One region of the Burkholderia anthinoferrum genome, then DNA from elsewhere that is predicted to be linked to it. Evidence: predicted binding sites of a transcription regulator. Region 1 holds the regulator's gene; each other region holds the start of a gene.
What was found. Region 1 encodes LexA, which represses DNA repair genes until DNA is damaged. Its sites were predicted from a motif close to ACTGTATNNNNATACAGT; they were not measured.
Positions count from the first base shown of each region.

Region 1 (8,001 bases):
GCGATCGCCCACGATGCGCACACGCCGAACACGAGGTTCAGCGGTACCGCGATCACGGCGACGGTCAGTGTCAGCTTGATCGCCGACCACGCATCGGGATCGGCCAGCGATTCGAGATAGAAGCCGACGCCCTTGCGCAGCGCCTCGACGAACACCGCGGCGAGCGGCACGACGAGGAAGAACGCGAGGAACGCGAGCGCGATGCCCGTGAGCAGCCAGCGCACGACGCGCGACTCGCTGACGGGGTCGAGCCGCTTCGTGGCGCGCACGGCGGACGACGGGGTTTTCAGCACGACGGTGGCCTCCTGGCTCATTGCTGGCCTCCTGCCGCGACGGCGTTGACGGTGGCGGGCGCCGGACCGCTCGCGCCCTTGCTCGTCCTGCGCTGCAGATACCACTGCAGCGTGTTGATCAGCAGCAGCATCAGGAACGACACCACCAGCATCACGACCGCCAGCGCGGTCGCGCCCGCGTAGTCGTACTGTTCGAGCTTCGTGATGATCAGGAGCGACGTGATCTCGGATTTCATCGGCACGTTGCCGGCGATGAAGATCACCGATCCGTATTCGCCGAGCGCGCGCGCGAACGCGAGCGCGAAACCGGTGAGCAGCGCCGGCAGCACGGCCGGCAGCACGACGCGGCGGAAGGTCAGCCAGCGCGACGCGCCGAGGCACGCGGCGGCTTCTTCCTGCTCCCGCTCGAAATCCTCGAGCACCGGCTGCACGGTGCGCACGACGAACGGCAGCCCGATGAAGGTCAGCGCGACCAGCACGCCGGCCGGCGTGAACGCGATCTTGATGCCGAGCGGCGCGAGATACTGGCCGACCCAGCCGTTGGTCGCGTAGACGGCCGCGAGCGAGATGCCGGCCACCGAGGTCGGCAGCGCGAACGGCAGGTCGACGACCGCATCGACGAGGCGCTTGAACGGGAACGTGTAGCGCACCAGCACCCACGCGACGAGAAAGCCGAACACGGCGTTGATCAGCGCGCCGCCGAGCGCGGCCGAGAACGTCAGCCGGTACGACGCGAGCACGCGCGGCGACGTGACGGCGGTGACGAACTGGTCCCACGACAGCGTCGCGGTCTTCAGGAACGTGGCGGCGAGCGGAATCAGCACCACGAGGCTCAAATAGGCCACCGTGATGCCGAGTGTCACGCCGAAGCCGGGCAGCGCGCTCGGCTTGCGAAAGGTATACGTCGTCATCGGATGCGCTTGCTGGGTCGATGCTGCTCACGGGTCCGACGCAAACGCCGGCGCAGTGCATCGCGCCGGCGGCCCGTCGGGGATGCGGCGCGCTGTCGTGGCGCGCCGCTTGGTCGTTATGGTGTGACTGCGTGCGTTACTGCGGCTTGTAGATCGAATCGAACACGCCGCCGTCCGCGAAATGCGTCTTCTGTGCATTCGTCCAGCCGCCGAACGTGTCGTCGACCGTGTACAGCTTCAGCTTCGGGAACTGCCTGGTCAGTTCAGCCGGCACGTTCTTCGAGCGCGGCCGGTAGTAGTTGCGCGCCGCGATTTCCTGGCCCTGCGGGCTGTACAGGTAATTCAGGTACGCCTCCGCCAGCTTGCGCGTGCCCTTCTTGTCGACCACCTTGTCGACCACCGCGACAGGCGGCTCGGCCAGGATGCTCACCGACGGCACGACGATCTCGAACTTGTCGGTGCCGAATTCCTTGACCGACAGGAACGCCTCGTTCTCCCATGCGATCAGCACGTCGCCGATCCCGCGCTGCACGAAGCTCGTCGTCGCGCCCCGCGCGCCGGAATCGAGCACGCCCGCGTTCTTGTAGAGCTTCGTGACGAATTCCTTCGCCGTCTGCTCGTTGCCGCCCGGCTTGTGCAGCGCGTACGCCCATGCGGCCAGGTAGTTCCAGCGCGCGCCGCCCGACGTCTTCGGGTTCGGCGTGACGATCGAGATGCCCGGCTTGGTCAGGTCGTCCCAGTCCTTGATCCCCTTCGGATTGCCCTTGCGCACGAGGAACACGATCGTCGACGTGTACGGCGACGCGTTGTCGGGCAGGCGCTTCTGCCAATCCTTGTTCACGAGCCCCTTGTTCGCGAGCGCGTCGATGTCGTACGCCAGCGCCAGCGTGACGACGTCGGCCTGCAGGCCGTCGAGCACCGAGCGCGCCTGCGCACCCGAACCGCCGTGCGACTGCTTGAAGTTGACGGTTTCGCCCGTCTTCGCCTTCCACTCCTTGCCGAACGCCTGGTTGAAATCCTGATACAGCTCGCGCGTCGGGTCGTACGACACATTCAGGAAAGTCGTATCGGCCTGCGCATGCGTCGCGACGCCCAGCGCCGCCGCCGCGCCCAGCGCGAATGTTGCGATCAGGCGGCCCACTCCGCCCACCAGCCCCGTGTTGCGCTTGCCCATCCTTGGTTCTCCAGTGTTGTCGGTATTGCGATGTCGGGCCAGTCTATCGAACGGGTTACATGATTAAAAATAATCCTTCCTCATTTTTTAATACTCAAAAGTGCTAACGCATACGGGACGGACGGTTGCGGCGGACAAACCGGCGTCCGGGCGTCGCGAAATCACGCCGGAATCGACGCAATCGCGTCGAACCTCAAGTAACACTTGAAATTCACGAAGTACTGTATAAAAATACAGCTCACTGTCTATCCATACAGTTGAGCCATGACCAAACTCACCGCCCGTCAGCAGCAAGTGTTCGACTTGATCCGCCGCGCGATCGAGCGCTCCGGATTCCCGCCCACCCGTGCCGAGATCGCGGCCGAACTGGGCTTCAGCTCGCCGAATGCGGCCGAGGAGCACCTGCGTGCGCTGGCGCGCAAGGGCGTGATCGAGCTGGCCGCGGGCGCATCGCGCGGCATCCGGCTGCTCGGCATCGACGACGCCCCGCATCAGTTCACGCTGCCGCACGCCGGCCTGATGCAACTGTCGCTGCCGCTCGTCGGCCGCGTCGCGGCCGGTAGCCCGATCCTTGCGCAGGAGCACATCTCGCAGCACTACGCGTGCGATCCCGCGCTGTTCACCAGCAAGCCCGACTACCTGCTGAAGGTACGCGGGCTGTCGATGCGCGACGCCGGCATTCTCGACGGCGACCTCCTCGCCGTGCAGAAGCGCACGGAAGCGAAGGACGGCCAGATCATCGTCGCGCGCCTGGGCGACGACGTCACGGTCAAGCGCCTGATGCGCCGGCCCGGCGGCCTCGAGCTGATCGCGGAGAACCCGGATTACGAAAACATCTTCGTCAAGGCCGGCAGCGCGGATTTCGCGCTGGAAGGCATCGCCGTCGGGCTGATCCGCTCGGGCGAACTCTGACATTCCGTCTCGCTAGGAGAACATCATGGAACGCCTTGCCCGCCTGCTGCCTTTCCGTCAATTCGGTCGCCTGCGTCATCTGCGCGGCCGCACGCCCTGCGCTCCGCTGTCCGCGGCGGCGCCCGTGCAAGAAGAAGTCGCAGTCGAACGGCAGGCGTCCCTGCTGCCGTCAGCGCTCCCCGCGTTCGCGCGCGTATCGCTGAACGCTGGCCTGAATCACGCGGAACCCGCGCGTCGCGCGCCGGTGCGCGTCTATCACGGTCGTTCGCGCCTGATCATGGTGGGCACGATCGACGCCGTTTGCCGGATGATCGATCGCTGCATCGCGGAGGAACGATCGGCCACGCCGGGCGGTCTCTGATTGCGGAACCTTCCCGCACCGGAGGCAACGTGACTGGTTCGTCGCGCCGTGCATGGCGACTCAAGCCCCTGTTGATCGTCGCGCTCGTCGTCGCTGTTATTGCGGCGCTCGGCTATGGGTACGCGTCGCCGTATGTCGCGCTCGGCCGCCTGAAATCGGCGATCGATGCGCGCGACGCGCAGGCGATCAGCGAATATGTGGACTTTCCGTCGCTGCGCATCAGCCTGAAGCAGCAGGTCACGGAAGAATTGATGCGCCGCGTCGACGCCGTAAAAAAGGACAATCCGTTCGCGGTGATCGGCGCGTTGATCGGGTCCGCGCTGATCGGCCCGCTCGTCGATGCGTACGCGACCCCGGAAGGCGTCGCCGCGCTGATGAGTGGATTGCCGCCGCGCGGCAATCCGGGCGAGCGTCCGCCTGACTGGTCGAATCAGCCGCCGGCGGGCAATGCGCCCGGCAACACGCCTGCCGCGCCACCCGCCCATCCGGCGCCGGCAAGTAACGGCGTACCGGGCGGCACCGCGGCCGCTTCGGCGGCATCGTCGCCGGCCCCCGCGCCGGCCGCACCGGCCAGCCCGAGCGAAGCAACGCAAGCGCCGCGCCAGCAACAAACCAGCGCGGGCTACCGAAATATCGATGAATTCGTCGTCACGTATCAGCGCGGCGCCGACGGCACGCGCTATGCGGCGATCTTTCACCGCTTCGGGCTGTTCTCGTGGAAATTGTCCGGGATCGACCTGCATGCATAGCAGGCCGCGCTGGACGCCCGCTCCGCCGATCCAGCGCGATGCCTGACCGGCATGCATCGCCAGTCAGGTCGTCATCCAGTCTTTAGATCATTGGCCGGTCGCCATGGCCGCCTCGCGCTCGCGCGCGATTTCGGCCTTCTGCTCTTCCGCCGACGAACACGCCACCAGAATGCTGCAGTTCACGCGATCGAGCAGTTGCGTATTGCCCGAGCCCATCCACCATCTCGACAATCCGCTGCGGCACCGGTGGCCGACGACGACGAGGTCGACCTTCAGCTCCGACGCGAGATTCGCGATTTCGTCGATCGGATAACCGAAGGCGAAATGGCCCTCGGCTTGCACACCGCGCTCGCGCAGCCAGTTCACGCCTTCCTGCAGGATTTCGCGCGCGGTTTCCTCGAAGCGGCCGCATGCGACATCGGTCAGCAAGCCGGCGCTTTGCGCAATGCTCGAACGCATGTCGACGACCGACAGCAAATGCGTTTCCGCCTTCAGGTCCATTGCGAGATTGGCTCCGCAGCGTAGTGCCTTGCGCCCTTCGAGCGTGCCGTCGTAACACAGCAAAATCTTGTTGTAGCTAGCCATGAAGCCTCCCTATCGCGACAACGAGCCGACGCATTCATCATGGTGCGCCGCAATTCAGGACGCAAGGGATGGAAAACGCTGATTCGCCCCGCGTCGCGCGTGCGCGATGATGCGGTGCATGATCGGTGCGCACATGCATCGCACCGGGCGGGCGTGCCCTGAAGCGACGCAGCCGATGCACTAGAATGGCCCATTCGTACACCAGCGAGCCGCGTCGCGCCGGCATCGTGCGCTTCGGTCACGCCCGTGTGACACGGATTCGTGCGATCCGTTCGGAAACCGGCCACGCACGGGGCAGCAGCACACGCCCGCTTACAACGACAAGCGCCCATGTCCGTCGCACCGATCGATTTCCGCAACGTCGAAAAACGCTATGGCGACAAGCTCGTCGTCAACGGCCTGTCCTTCCACGTGAAGGCCGGCGAATGCTATGGCCTGCTCGGCCCGAACGGCGCCGGCAAGACCACGACGCTGAAGATGCTGCTCGGCCTCGCGCATCCCGATGCCGGCACCATTTCGCTGTGCGGCGAACCGGTTCCATCGCGTGCCCGACATGCACGCCAGCGCGTCGGCGTCGTCCCGCAGTTCGACAATCTCGATCCGGACTTCACGGTCCGGGAAAACCTGCTCGTGTTCAGCCGCTATTTCGGGATGTCGGCGCAGGCGGCACGCGCGCTCGTGCCGCCGCTGCTCGAATTCGCGAAGCTCGAGAACAAGGCCGATGCGAAGGTGGGCGAGTTGTCGGGCGGCATGAAGCGTCGCCTCACGCTCGCCCGCGCGCTCGTCAACGATCCCGACGTGCTCGTGCTCGACGAGCCGACGACGGGCCTCGATCCGCAGGCGCGGCATCTGATGTGGGAGCGGCTGCGTTCGCTGCTCGCGCGCGACAAGACGATCCTGATCACCACGCATTTCATGGAAGAAGCCGAGCGTCTGTGCGATCGGCTGTGCGTGATCGAGCAAGGCCGCAAGATCGCCGAAGGCGCGCCGCATGCCCTGATCGCATCGGAGATCGGTTGCGACGTGATCGAGATCTACGGGCCCGATCCGGCCGCGCTGCGCGACGAGTTGTCGGCCTTCGCGAAGCGCACCGAGATCAGCGGCGAGACGCTGTTCTGCTATGTGACCGATCCCGAACCGCTCGGCGCGCGCCTCAAGGGCCGCACAGGATTGCGCTATCTGCATCGCCCCGCCAATCTGGAAGATGTGTTCCTGCGGCTCACCGGCCGCGAGATGCAGGACTGAACGACCATGGACGTCCGCAACTATTCCGCCACCACGCCGTCGGCCCCGCCGCGCGAATCACGCTTCGCGATCGCGATGCCGGCCAATGCAGGCAACTGGGTCGCCGTCTGGCGACGCAACTACCTCGTGTGGCGCAAGCTCGCGCTCGCGTCGATGTTCGGCAATCTTGCCGATCCGATGATCTATCTGTTCGGGCTGGGTTTCGGGCTCGGCCTGATGCTCGGCCATGTCGACGGCGTGTCGTATATCGCATTCCTCGCGGCCGGCACGGTCGGCTCGAGCGTGATGATGTCCGCGAGCTTCGAGTCGATGTATTCGGGTTTCTCGCGGATGCACGTGCAGCGCACGTGGGAAGCGATCATGCATACGCCGCTCGCGCTCGGCGACATCGTGCTCGGCGAAATCGTGTGGGCGGCCAGCAAGGCGATGCTGTCGGGGGGCGCGATCATGCTCGTCGCGGGCGTGCTCGGCTATGCACGCTTTCCGTCGATGCTCGCGGTGCTGCCGGTGATCGCGCTGGCCGGTCTCGCGTTCGCCAGCATCGCGATGATCGTCACGGCGCTCGCGCCATCCTACGATTTCTTCATGTTCTATCAGACGCTCGTGCTGACGCCGATGCTGCTGCTGTCGGGCGTGTTCTTCCCGATCACGCAGTTGCCGCCGATCGCGCGGCATGCGGCGCAGGCGCTGCCGCTTGCGAATGCGGTCGAGCTGATCCGGCCTGCGATGCTCGGCCGGTCGGCGACCGACATCGCGCTGCACGTCGCGGTGCTCGCCGGCTACGCGGTCGGCGGATTCCTGCTGTCCGCGTGGCTGTTCCGGCGGCGGATGATGCGCTGACGGCCGGCGCGTCGGGCACCACGCACCGGCCGCCGGCCAAATGCGACGACGTTACTCGTCGTCGTCGCTCCACGGAATTTCGACGTCGGTCAGGAACGCGACGGTCGCGAGCGGGCCGCCTTCGTGGCGGCCGAGCTTGCCGTCCGCGCGATGCCATTCCACGCGGAACTGCGTGCCCGGATCGTCGGCCACCAGATACACCGTGCGCAGCTCTTCCTTGTCGGCTTCGTCCACCGGGCCGTCGAACGACACCAGCATCTTCTGCGGCCACAGGCCGTTGACGGGATCGTAAATGCGATCGCCCTGCGGAATGTCGATACTGGCCTCGACACCGATCGTGGCGGAGGCCTCGATGATCATCGTGCCGAGTGCGTGCAGCACGGCCGTCGCCCGCGCGGAATTGGCCTGACGAATCGCGAGATCGCCGCGCGTCAGCGCCTTTTCGAGTCGAGGATGAATCTTCGGTTGGGTCATGCGTTTTCCTGTTTGCTTCTTGTAAAGGGCGCCGCACGCATGAAGCGGCGGCGCCGGGTGAATACGACGATGGCGCGCGACGGGCGCGCCGTTGCGCGCGTCAGAACCCGAACGCGATCGCGAGCAAGCCGCTCACGATCCCGAATACGACGACGAGCGTCGCGACGATCGCCAGCATGTACGGCTTGAACGAACGCGCGAGCATCGCGAGCGACGGCACGCTGATCGGCGGCAGCGTCATCAGCAGCGCGGCGGCCGGACCGACGCCCATGCCGAGCGACAGCATGGCCTGGATGATCGGCACCTCGCCGGCCGTCGGAATCACGAACAACATGCCCGCGACCGCGAATGCGACGATCCAGCCGAGCTGATTGCCGATGTCCGGGCCGATATGCGGAAACAGCCACGCGCGCGCGGCGCCGAGCAGCAGCACGAGCACGATGTATTCGGGCACGAG
Region 1 is NZ_LFZP01000032.1:255,186-263,186, forward strand. It holds gene cysW (sulfate ABC transporter permease subunit CysW) at 1-314, opposite strand, end outside; gene cysT (sulfate ABC transporter permease subunit CysT) at 311-1,204, opposite strand; gene C5F75_RS10465 (sulfate ABC transporter substrate-binding protein) at 1,341-2,378, opposite strand; gene lexA (transcriptional repressor LexA) at 2,643-3,290, shown strand; gene C5F75_RS10480 (hypothetical protein) at 3,316-3,651, shown strand; gene C5F75_RS10485 (DUF2939 domain-containing protein) at 3,681-4,400, shown strand; gene C5F75_RS10490 (universal stress protein) at 4,488-4,985, opposite strand; gene nodI (nodulation factor ABC transporter ATP-binding protein NodI) at 5,316-6,230, shown strand; gene C5F75_RS10500 (ABC transporter permease) at 6,237-7,070, shown strand; gene C5F75_RS10505 (hypothetical protein) at 7,122-7,544, opposite strand; gene C5F75_RS10510 (permease) at 7,645-8,001, opposite strand, start outside.

Region 2 (8,001 bases), on a different contig from region 1:
CCCGACTGGCCCGGCTGCTACGGCACGTCGTCGCCGTTCATCGCGCACGCGGCGATCACGGCCGCGCATCAGGCGATGCCGACGGGGCCCGTCAGCATGACGAAGGCGTGGATCGAGATGATCCACCGCTATTTCGCGATGGCGATCGGCGTGCTGATCATCGCGCAGGTGGTGATCGCGTGGGCCGCGCGGCTGCGCCGCCGCCCGCTGCACGTGTCGCCGTGGTGGCCGACGAGCCTGCTGCTGCTGATTCTCGTGCAGGGCGCGTTCGGCGCATGGACGGTCACGATGAAGCTGCAGCCGGTGATTGTCACGATCCACCTGCTGCTCGGCCTCACGCTGCTCGGCACGCTCGGCTGGCTTGCGGCGCGGCAGACGCCGCTGCCGTCGCATGACCCGGAGGCCGGGCGTTACCGCGCGGCCGCGCTCGCGGCGCTCGTGCTGCTCGTCGTGCAGATCGCGCTCGGCGGCTGGGTGAGCACCAATTACGCGGTGCTCGCGTGCACCGACTTCCCGACCTGCAACGGCCAGTGGATTCCGCCGATGGACTTCCAGCACGGCTTCCACCTGTGGCGCGCGCTCGGGATGACGAAGGACGGCGACGCGATCACGCAGGACGCGCTGGTGGCGATCCACTGGACGCACCGCACGTTCGCGTTCGTCGTGGTCGCGTACCTGGTTGCGTTCGCGCTGAAAATGCGCCGCTTCGAGTCGCTGCGGCGGCCCGCGAACGGCGTGCTGCTGGTCGTCCTGCTGCAGTTCGTGACGGGGCTGACCAACATCGTGCTGCAGTGGCCGCTGCCCGTCGCCGTCGCGCACAACGGCGGGGCCGCGATCCTGCTGCTGCTCGTCGTCATGTTAAACTTTCGCATCCTTTCAAGCCGCCCCGGCCGTGTCGCGCAGCCTGCGCGCGACGCCGCCCCGGCGTGACCGCCCCCATGCAAAGCACCCTCTCCCAATCGCCCGGTAGCCGCTTTTCCCAGTACATGGCGCTGACGAAGCCGCGCGTCACGCAGCTCGCGGTGTTCTGCGCGGTGATCGGCATGTTCCTCGCGACGCCGGGCATGGTGCCGTGGCATGTGCTGATCGGCGGCACGGTCGGCATCTGGCTGCTGGCCGGCGCCGCGTTCGCGATCAACTGCCTCGTCGAACAGAAGATCGACGCGATGATGCGCCGCACCGCGTGGCGTCCGTCCGCGCGCGGCGAGATCACGACGCCGCAGATCCTGCTGTTCTCGGCCGTGCTCGGCAGCGTCGGCGCCTGGACGCTCTATACGTTCACGAATCCGCTGACGATGTGGCTGACGATCGCGACGTTCGTCGGCTACGCGGTGGTCTACACGCTGCTGCTCAAGCCGATGACGCCGCAGAACATCGTGATCGGCGGCGCGTCGGGTGCGATGCCGCCGGCGCTCGGCTGGGCCGCCGTCACCGGCGCGGTGCCGGGCGACGCGTGGATCCTCGTGCTGATCATCTTCGTATGGACGCCGCCGCATTTCTGGGTGCTGGCGCTCTATCGCCGCAAGGATTACGAGAACGCCGGGCTGCCGATGCTGCCCGTCACGCACGGCGAGCAGTTCACGCGGCTGCACATCCTGCTGTACACGGTGATCCTGTTCGCGGTCACGATGATGCCGTTCATTTCCGGCATGAGCGGCGCCGTCTACCTGACGAGCGCGGTGCTGCTCGGCGCGGTGTTCCTCGCGTATGCGTGGAAGATCCATCGCGACTATTCGGACGAACTCGCCCGCAAGGCCTTCCGCTACTCGATCGTCTATCTGTCGCTGCTGTTCGTCGCGCTGCTCGTCGATCACTATGCACGCCCGCTGCTCGGCGTGTAACCGCACGGTTTGAACGCAATGCTCCCATCACGGTTCGGGCGCCGCGCGCGCCAAGGCTGGATGCTCGCGTGCGCATTCGCGGCAGCGCTGCTGCTTGCCGGATGCGACAACGCGCCGAAATTCCAGAATCTCGACATCACCGGCAACACGCAGTTCGGCAGCGACTTTTCGCTGCCCGATACGACCGGCAAGGTCCGCACGCTCGCCGATTTCAAGGGCAAGGCCGTCGTGATGTTCTTCGGCTATACGCACTGCCCGGACGTGTGCCCGACCACGATGGCCGAATTGTCCGAAGCGCTGAAGCAGCTCGGGCCCGATGCCGCGAAGCGCGTGCAGGTGCTGTTCGTCACCGTCGATCCGGAGCGCGACACGCCGGCGTTGCTCGGCCAGTACGTGCCCGCGTTCGATCCGTCGTTCATCGGCCTGCGGCCGGCCGACGAAGCGGCGCTGAAGAAGGTCACGAAGGATTTCCGCGTGTATTACGCGAAGGTGCCCGGCAAGACGCCCGGCAGCTACACGATGGATCACACGGCCGCGAGCTACGTGTTCGACCGCGACGGCAAGCTGCGCCTGTTCGTGCGCGACGGCCAGGGCCCGGCCCCGTGGGTCCACGATCTTAAGCTGCTGGTCGACTGATCGGCAGCCGCCGGGCGCCCGGCCCGGCGTTTTGCGTGACGGCCGTTCGCGCCGCCACGCTTTCCCTCTATCTTCGTCGTGTGCATGCGCTCCCGCCGGGCGGCGCGTCGGCATGCGCGCGTATCGCGCCGCAGCCGCGTTACGGCAGCGCCGGCACGTTGAAGCCGGAGGCGGCGCGCGTGATCCGGAATTCCGTCACGCGATAGGTGGCGAGCCCCTCGGTGACGAACGGGTCGGTCTCGAGGATCGCGTCGAGTTCGTCGCGATCGATGCGGGCCGCGAGGATCACGCCGCCTTCGCGCGGCACTTTCGGCCCCGCCGCGATGAAAATGCCCTTGTCGAATTGCGGCTGCAGATACGCGCGGTGGCGTTCGAGCGCGTCGTCGATGCGCTCGAGCGACGCGGTGTAGTGGATGTCGATGACGTACATGGATGGCCCTGGGATGATGCCGGCGCGCCGCGCACCGGCCAGCCGGTCTTTTTAGCACAGCGGATGCGGGCTGTCGCGCCGGCGAGCCGCGTGGCGGGCGGCGGGCGGCGGGCGGCTGGTGGCGCTGCCAGTCGAACGCCGGTTCGCCGCGGCCGCGCGTATTCAAGATGTAAGCCTCGTTGCCGTAAATGAAAGAGCAACCGTTTGCGCGCGGCAGGCCGTTCGCGCGCCGGAGGCATCGACATCGACAGAGGCACGCAGATGAGCAGAATGAGTTTGAACCGCAAGCTGTGGCTCGCGCTTGCGCTGGTATGGATCGGTCTTCTGGGCGTCGGCGCATGGAGCGCCTACGAGACGCGCGCGACGATGCTCGCCGAACGCAAGGCCGGCATCGCGAATCTCGTCGACTCGGCGGCGGGCATCGTGAAGGCCTATCACGCGCTCGCGCAGAGCGGCACGCTGCCCGAGGCCGACGCGAAGCGCGACGCGCTCGCGAGCCTCGCCGCGATGCGCTACGGCGATTCGGGCTACGTGTTCGTGATGGATTCGAAGCCGGTCGTGCTGATGCATCCGACGCTGCCGAAGCTCGTCAACACGCAGGTCGGCGACTATCTCGATCCGGACGGCAAGCCGCTGTTCGTGACGATCCTGAACGCGGCGAAGGCGACCGGCAGCGGGTTCGCCGAATATCGCGGGCGGCTGCCGCACAGCGAGACGGCCGTGCCGAAGATCAGCTACGTCACGCGGTTCGCGCCGTGGGACTGGAACATCTCGAGCGGCGTGTTCCTGAAGGACATCGACACCGTCTACTACCGCACGCTGCTCGGCCACCTGGCCGTGGTGTTCGTGATCGGCCTCGTGATCAGCGCGGCGATGCTGGTGATCATCCGCAACGTGCGCGGCAGCCTCGGCGGCGAGCCGGACGAAGCGGCCGCGCTCGCGGCGCGCATCGCGCGGGGCGACCTCACGCAGCCGGTGCCGGTGCGCGCGGGCGACCGCACGAGCATGATGGCCGCGATGCACGACATGCAGGCGCGGCTGCAGGCGACGATCGGCGGGATTCGCCAGTCGGCCGAATCGATCGCGTCGGCGAGCCGCCAGATCTCGGCCGGCAACGACGACCTGTCGCAGCGCACCGAGGAGCAGGCCGCGTCGCTCGAGGAAACGGCCGCGAGCATGGAGCAACTGACCGCGACGGTGAAGCAGAACGCCGACAACGCGCGACAGGCGAGCGGGCTCGCGAACAACGCGTCGGACATCGCGCGCACGGGCAGCGACGTCGTGAACCGCGTGATCGGCACGATGGGCGAGATCGACGACAGCTCGCGCAAGATCGCCGACATCATCGGCGTGATCGAGGGCATTGCGTTCCAGACCAACATCCTCGCGCTGAACGCCGCGGTCGAGGCCGCGCGCGCGGGCGAGCAGGGCCGCGGCTTCGCGGTGGTCGCGGGCGAGGTGCGCTCGCTCGCGCAACGCAGCGCGACGGCCGCGAAGGAGATTCGCGCGCTGATCGTCGATTCGGTCGAGCGCGTGCGCAACGGCTCGGCGCTGGTCGGCCAGGCCGGCACGACGATGGGCGAGATCCTGCAGGCGGTCGCGCGCGTGACCGACATCATGGGCGAGATCGCGGCCGCGTCCGAGGAGCAGGCGAGCGGCATCACGCAGGTCGGCCGCGCGGTCACGCAGATGGACCAGGTGACGCAGCAGAACGCGGCGCTGGTCGAGGAAGCCGCGGCGGCGGCCGCGTCGCTGCAGGAACAGGCCGCGCGGCTGCGCGACGCGGTCGGCGCGTTCCGGGTCGGCAATGCCGGCGGCCTGTCGTCGCAGGGAGCCCGTGGCACGGCGGCCGAACCGGCATTCGGTAGTGCGAAGGCGGCCGACGAACTGGCGGCGGCGTGACGCATGCCGCGTGAGGGGGATGCGTCGCGGCAGGAACGCAACTAACGGCCGAGTCGTGCAGCGGTCGCCGGCACTGCGCTGGTGCATACCCATATGAGCGGGATGTATTTCACTTCGCGCCGATCCTGTGACACCATTTGCCCCTTCGTGCGAGTCCGGGCATACCCGTATCGCGCCCCATTTCAGTCAAGCAAGAAAGCGAGAAACAGATGAAGCGTCGCAGTCTCCTGAAGGTATTTTCCGTGCTGGCCACCGGCGCCGCGCTGACGCTGTCGGCAGGCGCGCACGCCGAAGACAAGGTGATCAAGGTCGGCACGGTCGCCGGCCCGGATGCGCAAGTGTGGCAAGTCGTGCAGAAGGTCGCGAAGGAGAAGGAAGGCCTGAACGTGAAGGTCATCGAGTTCAACGACTACGTGCAGCCGAACGCGGCGCTCGATTCGGGCGACCTCGACGCGAACAGCTTCCAGCATCAGCCCTACCTCGACAGCCAGGTGAAGCAGCGCGGCTACAAGCTCGTCAGCGCGGGCCTGACCTACATCTCGCCGATCGGCGTGTACTCGAAGAAGTTCAAGTCGCTGAAGGATCTGCCGCAGGGCGCGAAGCTCGCGGTGCCGAACGATCCGTCGAACGAGAACCGCGCGCTGCTGCTGCTGCAGACGCAAGGCGTGATCAAGCTGAAGGCGGGCGCCGGCACGGGCGGCAACAACGCGACGGTGCTCGACATCGCCGAGAACCCGAAGAAGCTGAAGATCTCCGAACTCGACGCCGCGCAGCTGCCGCGCGTGCTGTCGGACGTCGACGCGGCCGTGATCAACACGAACTACGCACTGGCCGCGAACCTGCAGCCGACCAAGGACGCGATCGCGCTCGAAGCGCTGACGAGCCCGTACGCGAACCTGATCGCCGTGCGCGCGAAGGACAAGGATCAGCCGTGGGTGAAGAAGCTGGTGAAGGCGTACCAGTCGCCGGAAGTGAAGGAATTCATCAAGAAGCAGTTCAAGGGCTCGATGGTCGCGTCGTTCTGAACGCCGCTCACCGGGTGGACCGCTGAACGAAAAGGCCTGCATCGCGCAGGCCTTTTTCATTGGCGCGGCCGCTTGGCGGCCGCCCGGAGGTCAGCGCCCGCTCACATCTCCCCGCGCCGCGAGCAGATCGACATGATCTGCTGGATTGCGTAGTTGTCGCGCACACCCGGCAGCGACTGCACGACGCATTCGTGAAAGCGCCGTTCGCGCGGCAGCAGCATCGCGTTGTTGCGGTACAGCGCGTCGCACGAGCGCTGGATCAGCTGCGCGGCGGCGCCGTTGCGGCTCTCACGTAGCGCATTGAGCATGCAGTCGTCGTATTGCGCGTTGCCGTCGGTCAGCGCGAAGGCTGCTCCCGGCAGTGCCAGCGCGACCGTCGCGCATGCGATTGCACGAATCGTTCGTTTCAAGTCTCCTCCGATGGTGTGGATCGGGTCGGCGGACAGCATAACGTAAAGCGATCAACGCGGCTGGCGCGTTGCGCCCGAACCGGCGCGGCGGGTCATGACGGGCGCGCCGGCTTTTCCCCGGTTTCTTCCGACGAAAACCGGTTTCGTACCAGTACTGTGCGACGCGGACGCATTGCCATATACTGTATATCCATACAGTTGTGGGTGGCGTCATGCTCGCATCCTCCATTACTCCCGAATCCCTTCATCCGTCCCTCTGGCGCGGCTCGCAGCTCGCGCGCGGCGGTCCCCGCACGGTCGAAACGGGCTTCGCGCCGCTGTCGGCCGAGTTGCCGGGCGGCGGCTGGCCGGTCGGCGGTCTCGTCGAACTGCTGGCCGCGCAGCCCGGCTGCGGCGAGATGCGGCTGCTCGCGCCCGCGCTCGCCCGCACCGTCAGCGCGCGGCGGCCGCTCGCGCTCGTCGCGCCGCCGCAGGCGCCGCATGCCACCGCGCTCGCCAGTCTCGGCGTGCCGGCCGACGCGCTGCTGTGGCTGCGCGCAGGCAGCCGCACCGATGCGCTGTGGGCCGCCGAGCAGGCGCTCAAGACCGGCTGTTGCGGCGCGCTGCTGCTCTGGCAGGACGCGCGGCCCGATGCGCTGCGGCGTCTGCATCTCGCGGCCGCGCGCACGGGCGACACGCTGTTCGTGATGCTGCGTCCGCTGTCGGTCGCGCGGCAACCGTCGCCGGCCGTGCTGCGCGTCGCGCTGCATCCGGTGCCGGGCGGCGTGTCGCTCGACATCGTCAAGCGTCGCGGGCCCGCGCGCAGCGAGCCGCTCGTGCTCGATTTGCCGTCACCCATCGTGGAGAGCCGCTATGCGCGTCTTGCTCGGCATCCATCTGCCGCGCCTGCCGCTCGACGTGTGCGTCCCGCCGCCGTCTGATGCAGCGGCTGGCGAGGGCAGCGAGGCCGGCTGTGCGGTGCTCGAGCAGGGTGTCGTGCTGATCGCCGATGCGGCCGCGCGCCGGCAGGGCGTACGTGCGGGCATGAAGCGCGGCGGCGTGCTCACGCTCGCACCCGCGACGCAGCTCGTCGAACGCGATCCCGCCCGCGAAGCCGATGCGCTGCGCGCGGTCGCGCTCGCGTTGCTGCGCTTCTCGCCGTGCGTCGCGCTCGACGACGAAGCCACGCTGATCGTCGACGTCGGCCCGAGCCTGCGCCTGTTCGGCGGCCTGCCGTCGCTGTGCCGCCAGGTGCGGGCGACGCTCGCGGCGCTCGGCTATGCGGTGCGCCTGTCCGCCGCGCCGACCGGACGCGGCGCGTGGCTGCTCGCGCGCACGTCGGCCCGCGCCCGCATCCGGCGGCGTGTCGCGCGTCAGGCCTCGCTCGTCCGCACGCTCGACCGGCTGCCCTGTGTGCTGCTGCCCGATGCGCGCCCATATGCGGGCTGGTTCGACGGTCTCGGCTGCCGCACGCTCGCCGATCTGCGCCGCCTGCCGCGCGCGGGGCTGCAGCGGCGCTGCGGTCCCGCGCTGCTGGCCGTGCTCGATCGTGCATACGGTGAAGCGGTCGAGCCGCTTGCGTGGATGGCGGTGCCGCCGGTATTCGACGTGCGGCTCGAATTGGCGGAGCGCGTCGAATACGCGGAAGCCGTGCTGTTCGCCGCGCGGCGGCTCGTCGTGCAGCTATGCGGCTGGCTGGCCGCGCGGCAACTGTCGCTGGCCGCGATGACGTTCGATCTCGAGCACGAGCGCGGCCGTCAGGCCGTGCCGCCGACGCC
Region 2 is NZ_LFZP01000008.1:68,961-76,961, forward strand. It holds gene C5F75_RS03365 (COX15/CtaA family protein) at 1-930, shown strand, start outside; gene cyoE (heme o synthase) at 939-1,841, shown strand; gene C5F75_RS03375 (SCO family protein) at 1,860-2,477, shown strand; gene C5F75_RS03380 (YciI family protein) at 2,617-2,907, opposite strand; gene C5F75_RS03385 (methyl-accepting chemotaxis protein) at 3,169-4,809, shown strand; gene C5F75_RS03390 (MetQ/NlpA family ABC transporter substrate-binding protein) at 5,019-5,834, shown strand; gene C5F75_RS03395 (VF_A0006 family four-cysteine protein) at 5,936-6,244, opposite strand; gene imuA (translesion DNA synthesis-associated protein ImuA) at 6,457-7,164, shown strand; gene C5F75_RS03405 (Y-family DNA polymerase) at 7,097-8,001, shown strand, end outside.
Region 2: the regulator LexA is predicted to act here: its motif matches at 6,426-6,443, upstream of imuA (translesion DNA synthesis-associated protein ImuA).

Region 3 (8,001 bases), on a different contig from region 1:
TGATCGCCGGCATCGAGAACCACCACAGCGGAAACTGCAGAATCACCGCGTCCGCCCACTTCAGCTTGCCCTGTTCGCGCGCGATGTCGTCGCGCTGTGTGCCCGTCTCGAACGCGCGCTTCGAATCGAGCGCCGGATCGAAGCGATCGTCGGGTGCACGGCCGGTCATGTCGTGCGCATCGAGGGTCGCCTTCCAGTTCATCGCGTACAGGTCGGTCACTTGCACCGTGTGGCCGGCCGCTTCGAGGTGCGCGACGGCGAAGTCGCGCAGCGCGCCGTTCAGCGAGCGCGGCTCGGGATGGGCATACACGATCAGCACATTCATGTTCGTCACTCCGTGGATTGAATGACTGCAGGATGCCGCCTTCAACGGTATATTTGAAATGAATTCCTGATATCCCAGGTATAGCGATGAATAATCTCAGAAGGCTCGATCTGAACCTGCTCGTCACGCTCGACGTGCTGCTCGCCGAGCACAACGTCACGCGGGCGGCCGAGAAACTGAACATGTCGCAACCGTCGGTCAGCGTCCAGCTGCAAAAACTGCGCGACGTGTTCGGCGATCCGCTGCTGCTGCCGGGGCCCCGCGGGATGCGGCCGACCGCGCGCGCGGAAGCGCTGCGCGAGCCGTTGCGGGAGGCGCTCGAGGCCGTCGAGCGGGCCGTGCTTCCGGCCACGCCGTTCGACCCTGCAACCGCGACGAACACGTGGCGCGTGGCCGCGACCGACTACGGCGAATCGACGATCGTGCTGCCCGCGCTGCACACGCTGCGCTCGACCGCGCCCGCCACGCGGCTCGCCGTCGTCGAGCTCGTGCCGCCGCGCATCGAGCAGGATGCCGAACGAAACGGCATCGACCTGGCTTTTCACACGACCGAAGGCTCGCCGCCCGGCATGCGGCGCCTGCCGCTGTTCGTCGAGCGTTACGTCCTGATCGGCCGTGCCGGCCATCCGAAGCTGAAGCGGCGCCCCACGCTCGCGCAGTTCGGCTCGCTCGAACACGTGATCGTGTCGCCCGACGGCGGCGGCTTCTTCGGCGTGACGGACGAAGCGCTCGCGAAGGTCGGCGCCGCCCGGCGCGTCGTGCTGTCGGTGCCGCACTTTCTGTTCGTGATGTCGGCCGTCGCGAGTACCGATCTCGTCGCGATGGTGCCCGAACGGCTGGTGCGCGACGTGCCCGCGCTGCGCGTGGTGGACGCCCCGGTCGAGGTGCCCGGCTATGAAATGTCGATGCTGTGGCACGAGCGCATGCATCGCGATCCGGCGCATCGATGGCTGCGGGAGACGATCGCGGCGGCGGTCTGACACGCCGGTCGCGGCGCGGCTGACATCTGCTGTCACCGGGGGCTTGAAAGTCGGCCGATCACTGTATATATTTACAGTGTTTCTGCGTCATTTGACCCGAATTCCATCATCCCGAGACGGTCTTTAGTGAGGCGACCATGTTCCAGTCATCCGCATTCGATCCCGAGCAACCCGGCTTCAATCCCGTCCATTTCGAGCGCGCCGCGCAGCGGGCGGTCGTCGATCTGCAGCGTGTCGTCAGCGGCCCTGCCCAGCGGGCGCTCGGCCTGCGGCGCCGCACCCACCCGGCCGCCGTCCGCACGATGAGCTGGCAGGCGCTGCTGAACGTCGAGGAGCTGGCATTCTCGAATGCCGGTTTCCTGAGCCGCAACGAGCCGGCCGTCGTCGATGCATTCATCCGGCTGCGCGACAGTCGGCTGGTCGCCGCGGACGTCGAGGAGCCGGTCGACTGGCGCCGCGACGACGACGACCTGCCGGCCGTCTATCTGATCGTCAAGGCGATGCTCGAAGCGGAAGAGGAAGAACGGGCCGAAGCGGCCTGAGCCGCGCGGGCCTTGCGCGGCTGCGTTCTGCCGCACGTCGGGTGGCAGCGCGATCGACGCGGCCGCTCATCGCGGTTCGGCTTCCGCGGTTCGACGCATCGGCGCAGCGCGCGACAAGCCCCGCCCGCCGCGGATCACCGCCGGGGGACTGCCGCCGCGCGAACGGCGCAGCAACGCCCGTTACAGCCGCGCCGCCAGCCGCGCCCCCTGATCGATCGCACGCTTCGCATCGAGTTCGGCGGCCAGTTCCGCGCCGCCGATCAGGTGCACCGAGCGCCCGGCCGCCTGCAGCGGGGCGAGCAACGTGCGCTGCGGCTCCTGCCCCGTGCAGAGCACGACCGTGTCGGCTTCGATCAATTCGTGATCGGTGCGCTGCTCGCCATACGACACGTGCAATCCGCGTGCATCGATCAGTTCGTAATTCACGCCGCCGATCATCTTCACCTGCTTCATCTTCAGCGTCGCACGGTGAATCCAGCCGGTCGTCTTGCCGAGGCCCTTGCCGAGCGGTGCGGCCTTGCGCTGCAGCAGCGTCACCTCCCGCGCGGGCGCCGACACCCGCGCACGCGTCACGCCGCCGCGCGTCGCGGCCGGGTCGGTCACGCCCCACTCGGCCTTCCAAGCGTCCAGATCGAGCGCCGGCGACTCGCCGTCCTGTACCAGATATTCGGCGACATCGAAGCCGATCCCGCCCGCGCCCACCACCGCGACCCGTCGGCCGACCGGCTGCCCGCCCGCGAGCACGTCGATATAGCTGAGCACGTTCGGCCCGTCCTGCCCCGGAATCTTCGGGTCGCGCGGCGCGACGCCGGTCGCCAGCACGATTTCGTCGTAGCCGCCCGCGATCAGGTCGCTCGCGTCGACGCGGCGGTTCAGGTGCAGCTTCACGCCGGTCAACTCGACCTGCCGGCCGAAGTAGCGCAACGCTTGGTGAAACTCCTCCTTGCCCGGGATCCGCTTCGCCATGTTGAACTGGCCGCCGATCTCCGGCGCCGCGTCGAACAGGTCGACCTGATGGCCGCGCTGCGCGAGCACCGTCGAGCACGCGAGCCCGGCCGGCCCCGCGCCCACCACCGCGATGCGCTTCGACTGCGGCGTAGGCGTGTATTTCAGCTCCGTCTCGTGGCACGCACGCGGATTCAGCAGGCACGACGCGATTCGGTTCTTGAACGCATGATCGAGGCACGCCTGGTTGCAGCCGATGCACGTGTTGATTTCGTCGGCCCGGCCCTGCGCCGCCTTGACGACGAACTCGGGATCCGCGAGCAGCGGGCGCGCCATCGACACCATGTCCGCGCAGCCGTCCGCGAGAATCTGCTCGGCCACTTCGGGCCGGTTGATCCGGTTGGTCGTCACGAGCGGAATGCCGACCTCGCCCTTCATCTTCTTCGTCACCCACGCAAACGCGCCGCGCGGCACCGACGTCGCGATCGTCGGCACGCGCGCTTCATGCCAGCCGATCCCCGTGTTGATGATGGTCGCACCCGCGCGCTCGACCGCCTTCGCGAGCTGCACGGTTTCGTTCCAGTCGCTGCCATCCGGAATCAGGTCGAGCATCGACAGCCGATAGATCAGGATGAAGTCGCGGCCGACCGCTTCGCGCGTGCGCTCGACGATCTCGATCGGCAAGCGGATGCGGTTCTCGTACGCACCGCCCCACTGGTCGCTGCGCTTGTTCGTATGCATCGAGATGAACTGGTTGATCAGGTAGCCCTCGGAGCCCATGATCTCGACGCCGTCATAACCGGCTTCGCGCGCCAGCTTCGCGCAACGCACGAACGCGCGGATCTGCCGCTCGACGCCGCGCGCGCTCAGTTCGTGCGGCGCGAACGGCGAGATCGGCGACTTGATCTTCGACGGCGCGACCGCGAACGGGTGATAACCGTAGCGGCCCGTATGCAGGATCTGCAGCGAGATCTTGCCGTCCTCCGCATGCACCGCATCCGTGATCTCGCGATGCCGGCGCGCGGCGGCCGACGTCATCAGCGTGCCGCCGAACGGCTTGGTCCAGCCGGCCACGTTCGGCGCGAAGCCGCCCGTCACGATCAGGCCGACGCCGCCGCGCGCGCGCTCGGCGAAATATTCGGCGAGGCGCGGCAGCGTCTTGCGGCTGTCCTCGAGGCCGGTATGCATCGAGCCCATCAGCACGCGGTTCTTCAGCGTCGTGAAGCCGAGATCGAGCGGGGCGAGCAGGTGGGGAAAGGGGGTCGTCATGATGATTCGGCCAGTAAGCGATGCCTGCCATCGTAGGCGGGCGGCGCCTTGAACGTGAGGGGGCAAACAGCCATAATGCTTGTCATTTCCGGCCAAAACGACATGACCTCCCCGTCTCGCAAGGACCGCCTCGGGCTGCGCCGGCCGACGATTCCGGTCGCCTATACGCGCCTGCTGCTGCAGGCGCTGGCCACACGCGGCGTCGATCTGGCCGCCGTGCGTGCCGGCACGGGCCTGCGCGACGCGGTGCTGGCCGAACCGGATGCGCGCGTCGCGCCGTCGCAATGGGGGCGGCTCGTGCTCAACGCGATCGAGATCGGCGGCGATCCGGGCATCGGGCTCGCGTTCGGGCTGCTGCTGAAGCCGACCGTGCACGGCTTTCTCGGCTATGCGACGCTGACCGCGCGGGACATCCGCGAAGCACTGTCGGTCACGCAGCGCTACTTCCGGATGCGCAATCGCCAGTACCGGCTGACCTATGCGGAAGACGAACGCGGCGCGACGCTCGAACTGCACGGCGTGCAGGCGAATCCCGTGCTGCAGCATCACGTGATGTTCGAATTCGTGCTGACGGGGCTCGCGCAGAACATCGCGCAATGGGCCGGTCGCCCGTCGCCGCCGATCAGGCTGCAATTCGCGTGGCCGGAGCCCGCGTATTTCGCGCGCTACCGCGATACGTTGCCGCCGGTCGAATTCGGCTGCGCGGCCAATGCGCTGTGGGTCGCGCACGACGTGCTCGACTGGCCGCTGCCGCTCGCCGATGAAGTCGCGCACCGGCAGGCGCTCGTGCAGGTGGAACGCGAATATGCGCAGGTGCGGCAGGAGGAAGGCGATCTGGTCGAGCGGGTTCGCGCGGAGCTGGCGCGCGCCGCCGGCGAATACCCGGGGCCCGACATGCTCGCCGAGGCGCTGCTCGTGTCGACGCGCACGTTGCGGCGCCGGCTGGAGGAAGCCGGTTCGAGCTATCGGCAATTGCTCGACGAAGCGCGGTTTCGCGACGCGAAGCAGTTGCTCGCCGCGTCGGACCTCGACCTGAAGACGATCGCCGAGCGGCTGCAGTTCACCGACCCGGCGAATTTCACGCGCGCGTTCCGGCGGTGGGCCGGGCAAACGCCAAGCGCGTTTCGGGAAGCGGCTGCGAGGTAATCGCGTCAGCGGTGACCCGGGCACCGGTGCGCGAATCACGCCGGACCGCTCGCGGCAGGGTGCGGGTGCGGCTGCGCGCGGATTTCAGTGCCACGCGCCGGCCAACCTTTCGCCCGGCAATGCCGGACGGCCCGCCGAAAGCTGTGGCGTATGATGGGCGCCACATCAAAACGACGTCGCGCGGCCCCGCGCCCTCTCCGACCCATGCCCAATCGCACCACCCTGATCGAGGCCACGATCGACCGCGTCGATACCAACCTCATCCGAGTCAAGGCCGATGTCAGGAAGAACCCGCCATACCGTTTGACGATGCAGAACGTCTGCTACTTCGTCACGGCCAGCGACGTCGATGAAGAAGCATTCAAGCAGATCGAGAAACTGAGGCCCGGCATGTCGGTGCGCGCCTGCACATTCGAGCATCGCGGCCGTCGCCGAATCGCGTGGATCAGGAGCGGCAACCTTGCCATCGCGCCGTACGACGTGCGCGCGCAAAAGCGACGGAACCTGTCGCTGCTTGCCTGGTCGTCGTGCCTGCTCGTGCTGAGTCTGGGTATCGCTGCCGCGGCACTCCATTCAGGTTGGGCGTTCACCTCGGCAATGGCCACCGTCGTGGCCACCGTCGGTCTGGTTGGCAACGTGGTCGCCATCGGCGGCTTGTCCGACCTGATCTTCCAGCCGCAGCGACGCGAAGCCCAGGATGGCTGGCTAGGCGAACCGTCCGGTTTCAGCGCGGAGCGGAGCGGCCCATGACGAACCACGACATGCAGACCGTATCCGGCCGCGTGACGGCAATCGGCCAGCAATCGATCGAGACGAAGATCTGGAGCAACAACCTGGGCGCGACGACGCAAAGTATCGAGGAAATCACACTCCAACTCGATTCGCTCGCGTCCCCCCTCGTGTTCAGGACCAACCGGACGACCCGCCTGTTCATCGCCGATGGCGATCGATTGAACGTCGCCTATGCCGACGACCAGGATCGCCAGATCGTCTACGGCATCCGCAACATGACCGACGGTTCGGCTTATCTGCTGCGCCCCGCCAAAGTCGCCGGCGCCCGGGCCGATCTTTTCGTCATGCTCATTTGCGTGGTCGCCGCGGCCGTGGTCAGCGGAATCGTATCCGCGGTGACGCTCAGCATGGACTCGATGTTCGACGTGTTTGCGCTGATCAGCGCGAGTGTAATCGGCTTGTGCGTGCTGAGTGCGATCCTGCGCATCCTGTTCGGCGTGATCGTGTGGCCCGAAATCAGAAGACTGGCGCAGCCGGGCGGCAAACGCGAAATGAACGCGGCAGCTCAAGCGCTGTCGCTCACGCAGGAAGAAACCCGACACGTACGCTTCATCTGACCGGGACAGGTGCGGCTACCGCGCGGCGAACGACGCTGCTCGCCCCGGTTCGCATCGCCGCGGCCACCGCCTGACTCGCCGTCAATGCGCGCCGCTCGTTCAGGTCAAACCGGATCCGCCCGGACGAGCATCAGCGCCCAGATAAATCCGCGCACCGCCATCCCCTTCGCCCGCCTCGATTCGCACCTCGCCCGTCGCGGCGACGATTGCGTCATACACATCGTCGGCCACGCACACCACCGGCACCGCGATCGCATACAACTCGGCGGCCACGATCGCGCCGATCGAGATGATCAGGTCGCGTTCCTTCAGCACGATCCCGACCGGCCCCGTGCCGTTGCGCACAGCTTCCGCGAGCACGCTGCTGCTCGAACTCGAGCCCTTCGCGTGCGGCATCACCATCACCTTGCCGGCAAGGCTCGCGCCGGTCTGCGGATGCCCGCGATCGACGATCCTGCCCGCGCCCGAGTCGTAGCCGCCCCAGAAGCTCAGCGGCTTGTCGAGGACGAACGGCCGCGCACACGCGCTGCCCGGCACGAGCGTGTCGCCCGTCAAGAATTTGCCCGTCGCTTCAGTCATCGAATCGCACCTTGCCTTCGTACGCGGACCGCACGCATTCGCGCATGCTGCCGTACGCGACCGTCACGCCGATGTTCGCGGGCGCATATGACGCCCACTTCCCCGAGTTGGTCATCACCAGCCCCGACAACTGCTTCATCACCGGCGTGATGTACGTGCAGGTATCGACGACGATCTGGATGCCGCGCGCGGCGAATTTCTCCGCGAGGCCGGCTTCTTCCAGCTCCCACAAAATGAAGCGGCTCGTGTTCACGTAGAAATCGCAGGCCGGCTTGCCGTCGAAGGCGTCGAGCAACGTGTCGAGCGTGCGGAATTCGGCCAGCGAAAAATGCGGCGTGCCGAGCGCGACCGCGACGAGCGCGTCGCCGGCCGCGGCGTGGTTCAGCGTGCGGCGAATCTCGTCGAGATCGGCCATCGTGATATCGACCGTGCGCTGCGCCGCGTGCCCCTGCAACGCGGCGTCGAGCGTCGGCGCCTCCGGCGTCACGCCCACTGCATGGAACAGCGCGACGGCCCCGCTCGACGCGGCGGCCGCGCCGAGCGCCTTGAGTTCGTCCTCGGTGGTGTCCGCCGGCAGCCCGACGATCGCCGGCACGACCGCGCCCGCGATCTTGCCGACCGCCAAGCCGAGCGCGGCGAAATAGATGTCGCGCGACGGCAGGCCGGCGAAATCCGGCGCGTTGAACACGATCCGCGCGGCGCGGTTCGCGTCGACATGCAGCCCCGCATACGGCGCGCGCCCAGTGATCGCGGCGGCCAGGTCCAGAAAATCGCCGTAGCGGCTCGTGCGCGCGCCGAGCACCGAGTTCGCGAACACGATCGCATTCGATTCGGCCCACGCGATCTGCTCGCCCAGCGCGGGACGA
Region 3 is NZ_LFZP01000056.1:59,138-67,138, forward strand. It holds gene C5F75_RS26760 (NAD(P)H-dependent oxidoreductase) at 1-325, opposite strand, end outside; gene C5F75_RS26765 (LysR family transcriptional regulator) at 412-1,305, shown strand; gene C5F75_RS26770 (DUF2471 family protein) at 1,443-1,847, shown strand; gene C5F75_RS26775 (oxidoreductase) at 2,028-4,061, opposite strand; gene C5F75_RS26780 (AraC family transcriptional regulator) at 4,137-5,207, shown strand; gene C5F75_RS26785 (hypothetical protein) at 5,412-5,957, shown strand; gene C5F75_RS26790 (hypothetical protein) at 5,954-6,556, shown strand; gene C5F75_RS26795 (aconitase X swivel domain-containing protein) at 6,656-7,135, opposite strand; gene C5F75_RS26800 (aconitase X) at 7,128-8,001, opposite strand, start outside.
Region 3: the regulator LexA is predicted to act here: its motif matches at 1,366-1,383, upstream of C5F75_RS26770 (DUF2471 family protein).